Linked DNA regions of Thermopolyspora flexuosa. The protein of the gene in region 1 interacts with the protein of each later gene in a pairwise test. Links are inferred from orthologs where the notes say so. Each region holds a gene or a part of one and is shown on either strand. Other genes may lie near its edges. The genes, in order: rsfS and FHX40_RS11955.

Region 1 (3,263 bases):
GCGGCGTAGCGCCCGCCCGACAGACGCTCGAGTACCTCACCGGCGCGTGGCACCAGAGCGCGTGTGGCGAGATCGACGATGTGGAATTCTTCCTCGATCCCTACTGCGACGTTGTAATCCATGCGGGAGAAATACCCGCATCCACCCGCACACTTCGGAGTTCGCGAAGTTATCGCAAAAAGGTATTCGACCGGACAATCCACCCGGCGACGTCCCGTGTTCACCCCGGCCCGTCGCGTGACGAAGGAGCGCCGACGGGCTTCCGCAGGCGCTACCGTCGCACACGCCGCTGCCACGCGGCCCGGCGGGCCACCAAGGGCACCTTCGCGTCCTGGCCCGACCGGCTCATGCGATCCTCCGCGCGGCTATCCGGCTCCGGGGCCGCCGGAGGCCGCACGACACCATCCGTGTGCGGGCAGGCCGGTCTCAAGCCGAGCGAACCACCCTCGGCCCAGCGACGGGCACAACCGACGAGAAATGAACAAGCCGGACCTCGTGGGCCACGGCACGCCGCCCAGGCACGGCAAGCGGTGCCCGGCACGCAGGGACCCTCGACCGTGCGGCGCGTTTCGCGGTTCCCGCGGCACCGGCGCGAAGGGACGTGCCGCCGCCCAACGACGTGGTTCCCCCTAGGAGCTTCGAGGACATGCGGCGGCCGGACCCCTGCGGAACCACGGGCCGAGAAGGCCCTGGGTGCCCCGGAGGACCGGGTCCCCGGTCAGGTTTCCTCGGTCTGGACCGCGATGTCGTCGCTGCGCACCGGCTCGGGCAGGGTGCCGGCGTTGTGCTCCATGAGCCGCCAGCCGGACCGGCCCTGCTCGACCACCGACCAGGAGCAGTTGCTCAACCCGCCGAGCGCGTGCCACAGCTCCTCGGGCAGCCCGAGCAGGTGGGCGAGGCCGAACCGGATCGCCGCGCCGTGCGAGACCACGACGAGCACCTGGTCCTCCTCGATCCGCTCGGCCCAGCGCCGGATCGCGTCGGCCACCCGCGTCGCGACCGCCGATGCGGGCTCGCCGTTCGGGATCGACCAGATCGCGTACTCGTGCGGCCAGCGCTCCTTGATCTCCTGGCTGGTGAGCCCTTCCCAGTCGCCTCCGGACCGCTCCCGCAGGTCCTTGTCGACGTTGATGTCAAGCCCGGTGAGCCGGGCGAGGTGCGCCGCGGTGTCGTACGCGCGCCGCAGGTCGGAGGAGACGATGAGGGACGGCTTCAGCGAGGCGAGCAGCGAGGCCGCCCGGGCGGCCTGCGCCACCCCGGTCTCGTCGAGCTCGATGTCGGTGTGCCCCTGGAAACGGTGTTCGACGTTCCACCTGGTCTGACCGTGCCGCCAGCAGACCACCCGCCGGCTCACGAGGCCGCTCCCCCGCGCGCCCGCTGTGCCGCGAGCTGCGCCACCGTCTCGGGGAGCGGGATGACCGGGCAGTCCTTCCACAGCCGCTCGAGGGCGTAGTAGGCGCGGTCCTCCTCGTGCTGCACGTGCACGACGACGTCGACGAAGTCGAGCAGCACCCAGCGGCCCTCGCGCTCACCCTCCCGGCGTACGGGCTTGGCGTCCGCCCTGACCCGCATCCGCTCCTCGATCTCGTCGACGATGGCGCGTACCTGCCGGTCGTTCGGCGCCGAGCAGAGCAGGAACGCGTCGGTGATGACGAGCTGTTCGCTGACGTCGTAGGCGATGATGTCGTCGGCCAGCTTGTCCGCCGCGGCCTCGGCGGCGACCCTCACCAGCTCGAGTGATCTCTGGGATGCGGCCACGATGCGGTTTCGTCCTCCTGGGTGAGCGAACCCCTGCGGGTGTCTACCCCTTCAGGGTGCCCACTGTCCCCCCGTTGGTACAACCCCGTTTGTCACCAGCGTAATCGGGATGAACAGCTACCCCTGCTTCCGCCGGTAGAGGTGACGCTTGTTGATGTACTGCACGATCCCGTCCGGCACCAGGTACCAGATCGGCTCACCTGCGGCGACGCGCTGGCGGCATTCGGACGAGGAGATGGCGAGGGCGGGGATCTCGATGAGGCTCACCTTGCCCTCCGGCAGCCCCGGATCCTTGAGCACGTGCCCCGGGCGGGTGCAGCCGACGAAGTGCGCGATCTTAAACATCTCCTCCGCGTTCCGCCAGCTAAGGATCTGGGCGAGCGCGTCGGCACCCGTGATGAAGTAAAGCTCCACGTCCGGCCCGTACAGCGCCGCGATGTCACGCAGCGTGTCCAGCGTGTAGGTCGGGCCCGGGCGGTCGATGTCCACCCGGCTCACCGAGAAGCGCGGGTTGGACGCCGTGGCGATCACCGTCATGAGGTAGCGGTCCTCCGGGTCCGACACCTCCCGGTCCGCCTTCTGCCAGGGTCTCCCGGTCGGCACGAACACCACCTCGTCGAGCTGGAAGTGGTGCTGGACCTCGCTCGCCGCGACCAGGTGCCCGTGGTGGATCGGGTCGAACGTCCCACCCATGATGCCGAGACGCCTGATCTCCGCCCCATTTCTCATGACTTTGACGATAACCCCCGGCGAACCGTGATCCGCAGCCACCCCCGGCCTCGCCGCCCGCCCTCCGGCACGGTACGGCCCGCCCGCGGCGGCCCCGCCGATCCCGCCTCCCGGCCACGCTGCGTGACCGTGCGCCGGGCCGGCATGCCCTCGCCAGGGTCGGCGTCCGGTTTCGGCGAGGTTTCCGCGAACCGCGCGGAGCCCCGAATGCGGACGTAGCATGCCGACCATGACGACCATTCCGGATCGCAGACGCGTCCCTCTCCCCGGCATCAGCTCCCGGGCCTATGAACATCCCGCCGATCGGTCGGCGCTGGTCGCGATGCGTTCGCTCAGCGGCTTCGACTCGGTGCTCAAGCAGCTCTCCGGCCTGGTGAGCGAGCGGCGGCTGCGCCTGATGCGGCTCGCCTCGGCGGTGCGCACGAGCGACACCCAGTTCCGGTCGCTGCACGAGATGGGGCGGGACGCCGCCTATATCCTCGACCTGCCGCGGATCCCGGAGATCTACGTCCAGCAGGATCCGTCGGTGAACGCGATGGCGATCGGGTTCGACGACCCGTTCATCGTGGTCACCACGGGCACGCTCGACCTCCTCGACGAGGAGGAGCTGCGCTTCGTCATCGGGCACGAGACCGCGCACATCCTCTCCGGGCACGCGGTCTACCGCACCATGCTGCTCATCCTCACCCGGCTCGCCACCCGGGTGGCGTGGATCCCGCTCGGTTACATCGGCCTGCGCGCCATCGTCGCCGGGCTCGAGGAGTGGTTCCGCAAGT
Region 2 (3,231 bases), 1.5 Mb from region 1 along the record:
GCCGAGTGGCTGGACGGGATGAGCCCGTACAGCCAGCGGGTGCCGGTGCGCGGCGGGATCGCGAACGGTGGCGCGTCGGAGTCGAGGCCGAACTGCTCGACCCGGCTCGCGGCGTGGAAGGCGCCGCACACGTACATGCAGCGCTCGGGGTCGGCGCCGGTGGCGGCGAGGTGCTCGCGGATCCGGGTCCACATGTACCGCTCGCGGTCCTCGTCGACCCGCAGCCGCTCGGTGTCGTCGGGCCGCAGCCGCCGGAACAGGCTGCCGATCATGATCATGACCTGGCGGTAGGTGGCGTAGTCGGCGCCGCTGAGCGGCTGCTCGACGTACTGGTCCCACCACTCCGACCAGTGCCGCACCCGGCCGTGCCGCAGCAGGTGCGCCTCGAGGTCGGCGAACCGGGGCCGCAGGTCGCCGATCTCCACGCCGACGGCGTCCCCGTGCAGCGCGGCCTCCTCGTCCGGTGCCTCCGCGCCGGGCCCGGCGGCGGGGCGTCGCGGCTCCCACTGGAAGACGTGGTCGGCGGACCGGTCGACGAGCACCAGCTCGACGCCGGGCGTCTCGAGCGCGTAGGCGATCGCCTGGTACTCGGCGGACGCCTCGGTGATCGGGGCGACCACGCTGAGCGGCGCCCACTCGGCCGGGAAGCCGTCGATCTCGGCGGCGAACGCCTGGAGCGCCACGGGCAGGCGGCAGTTGCGCAGCTCGTCGAGGAGCGGCCGCATGTCCTCGCACAGCTCCAGGTAGATGACCTCGGGCCGCTTCTCGCGCAGCCGGCGGGCCATCGCCAGGGCGGAGGCGGGCGAGTGGTGGCAGACCGGGAAGATCTCGAGCCGCTCGGCGAGGGCCCGGTCGACGTCGTCGACGATCCCGGTGAGGATCCCGGCGAGCGCGTCGGGCTCGCCGGTGAAGGCCTTGGCGGCGTCGAGGAGCTGGGCGCGCAGCGCGGCGAAGGCGCCGCCGCCGACCGGCCCGCCGCCGGGGCCGGTCGTCAGCGCGGTGTCCATGTCGGTGTCGATGTCGGTGTCCATGCGGGGCAGGTCCGTCTCCGGTGTCCGCGTGCGTGGTCAGGACAGGGTGGCGAGCGCCTGGCGGCCGCCCTCGAGGAACTCCTGCCACGGCCCGCCCTCCCGGCCGCGCGGCTCGACGACGCCGTGCCAGTACTTGTTGAGGATCGCCAGGTCCTCCGGGCTGCGCCGGGCGAGGCAGCCGACGAGCGACCCGGCGAGGGTCTCCGGCCGCAGGGTGCGGTCGCCGAAGAAGTGGCTGTGCAGGATCGCGTCCTCCAGCACGCCGATCTGCTCGGCGGTGGACAGCGACGACTCCAGCCGCTCCTCGTCGCTCTTCGCCGAGGCGGCCGCGGCGCGCAGGTCGGCGAAGCTCTGCAGCAGGATGTCGAGCAGGCTGGGCGGCACCTCGAGCTCGATGCGGTGCCGGCGCAGCAGCTCGGAGGTGCGGAACCGGACGATCTCCGCCTCGCTCCGCTTGTTCGCGACCACCGGGATGCGGACGAAGTTGAACCGCCGCTTCAGCGCCGAGGACAGGTCGTTGACGCCGCGGTCGCGGCTGTTGGCGGTGGCGATGATGGAGAAGCCGGGCTTGGCGAAGACGATGTTGTCCTCGTCGAGCTCGGGGATGGCGACGTACTTCTCCGACAGGATCGAGATCAGCGCGTCCTGCACGTCGCTGGTGGCCCGGGTGAGCTCCTCGAACCGGCCGATCACGCCCTGCTCCATCGCGGTCATGATCGGCGAGGGGATGAGCGCCTCGCGGGACTGGCCGCGGGCGATCACCATCGAGATGTTCCAGGAGTACTTGATGTGGTCCTCGGTGGTGCCGGCCGTGCCCTGCACCACGAGCGTGGAGTTGCGGCAGATCGCCGCGGCGAGCAGCTCGGCGAGCCAGCTCTTGCCGGTGCCCGGGTCGCCGATGAGCAGCAGCCCCCGGTCGGAGGCGAGGGTGACGATGCTGCGCTCGACGAAGGAGCGGTCGCCGAACCACTTCTGCGGGATCTCGCGGTCGAGCCCGTCGGACGGCTCGGAACCGAGGATGAACAGCCGCACCATGCGCGGGCTGAGCCGCCAGGAGAAGGGCTTGGGGCCGGTGTCGATCGACTCCAGGTAGTCGAGCTCGTCGGCGTACTTGATCTCGGCCGGCGCCCGCAGCATGTCAGACATATGGTGATCTCTCCTAACCGAGGCTGAGGAAGGTCTTGAGTTCGGCGACGAGCTTGCGGATGTGCCCGGAGATCACCGGGGTGCCCATCGCCTTGAGCCGGTCGCGGAACCAGGAGTCGACGCTCTGGTGGCCGGAGCTGTTGACCGAGCCGACCGGGATGAAGCGCACCCCGGAGCGGTGCACGGCCTCGAACTCGGCCATCAGCGCCCGATCGTCGTAGAAGTCGGAGATCCACACCATCGCGGTGTTCCGCGGGTCGGCGATCTTCTCGCGGGCGAGCCGCATCGCGACGGTGCCGTCGGTGCCGCCGCCGAGGTCGGTGCGCAGCAGCACCTCGAAGGGGTCGTTCACCCAGGGGGTGAGGTCGAGCGCCCGGGTGTCGTACGCGATCAGGTGCACGTCCACCTTGGGCAGCCCGGCGAAGATCGACGCGAGGATGGTGCAGTTGACCATCGCGTCGACCATGGAGCCCGACTGGTCCACCACCACGATCAGCCGCGCCGGCGTGGTACGGCGGGCGGTGTGGCGGAAGTAGAGCCGGTCGACGTACAGCCGCTGGTCCTCCGGGCTCCAGTTGACGAGGTTCTTCCAGATCGTGCGCCGCAGGTCGAGGTTGCGGAACACCCGCTTGGGCGGCACCGAGCGGTCGATCTGGCCGACGCTGGTCTTCTCCACCTGGGTGCGCAGCACCTCGGCCACCTCGTCCACGTACCGGCGGATGAGCGCCTTGGCGTTGGCGAGCGCGACGCCGGACAGGTTCGCCTTGTCCCGCAGCAGCTGCTCGACCAGGGTGATCGTGGGGGTGAGGCGGCGGGCGAGCTTCGGGTCGGCGAGCACCTCCCGCAGGTGCATGCGCCGGACCAGCTCGCCCTCGAGCCCGGCGAGCACCCCGCCGAGCTCGCCGCGCGCGGGGTGGCCGCGCAGCTCGCCCGGCGCGCAGCCGACCGCGCGCTCCAGCCAGCCGGCGTCCTGCTGCCAGCGGGCGAGCTGGGTCGCCGTGACGTTGCCGTCGCCGGTGGCGAACACGTTGAGCAGCAGCTTCGACACGAGCGC

Evidence for each region.
Region 2: the proteins of rsfS (region 1) and FHX40_RS11955 interact in binary tests that used the Escherichia coli proteins (3 or more experiments, as listed by UniProt). The link is inferred for Thermopolyspora flexuosa from one-to-one orthologs.

Annotation. Positions count from the first base shown.
Region 1 is NZ_VFPQ01000001.1:1,303,996-1,307,258, reverse strand. The notes cover bases 55-3,003. They hold rsfS (ribosome silencing factor), read right to left. Parts: upstream 1,759-3,003; coding sequence 1,351-1,758; downstream 55-1,350. Other genes in these bases: FHX40_RS05740 (M48 family metallopeptidase), read left to right, coding at 2,717-3,003; nadD (nicotinate-nucleotide adenylyltransferase), read right to left, coding at 1,876-2,487; FHX40_RS05755 (histidine phosphatase family protein), read right to left, coding at 719-1,354; FHX40_RS05760 (carboxylate-amine ligase), read right to left, coding at 55-122. In the rest of the region: more of FHX40_RS05760, read right to left, coding at 1-54; more of FHX40_RS05740, read left to right, coding at 3,004-3,263. UniProt on the Escherichia coli protein: Functions as a ribosomal silencing factor. Interacts with ribosomal protein uL14 (rplN), blocking formation of intersubunit bridge B8.
Region 2 is NZ_VFPQ01000001.1:2,820,612-2,823,842, forward strand. What follows is about bases 123-3,039. They hold FHX40_RS11955 (ATP-binding protein), read right to left. Parts: upstream 2,178-3,039; coding sequence 1,068-2,177; downstream 123-1,067. Other genes in these bases: FHX40_RS11950 (DUF5682 family protein), read right to left, coding at 123-1,007; FHX40_RS11960 (VWA domain-containing protein), read right to left, coding at 2,191-3,039. Also shown: more of FHX40_RS11950, read right to left, coding at 1-122; more of FHX40_RS11960, read right to left, coding at 3,040-3,231.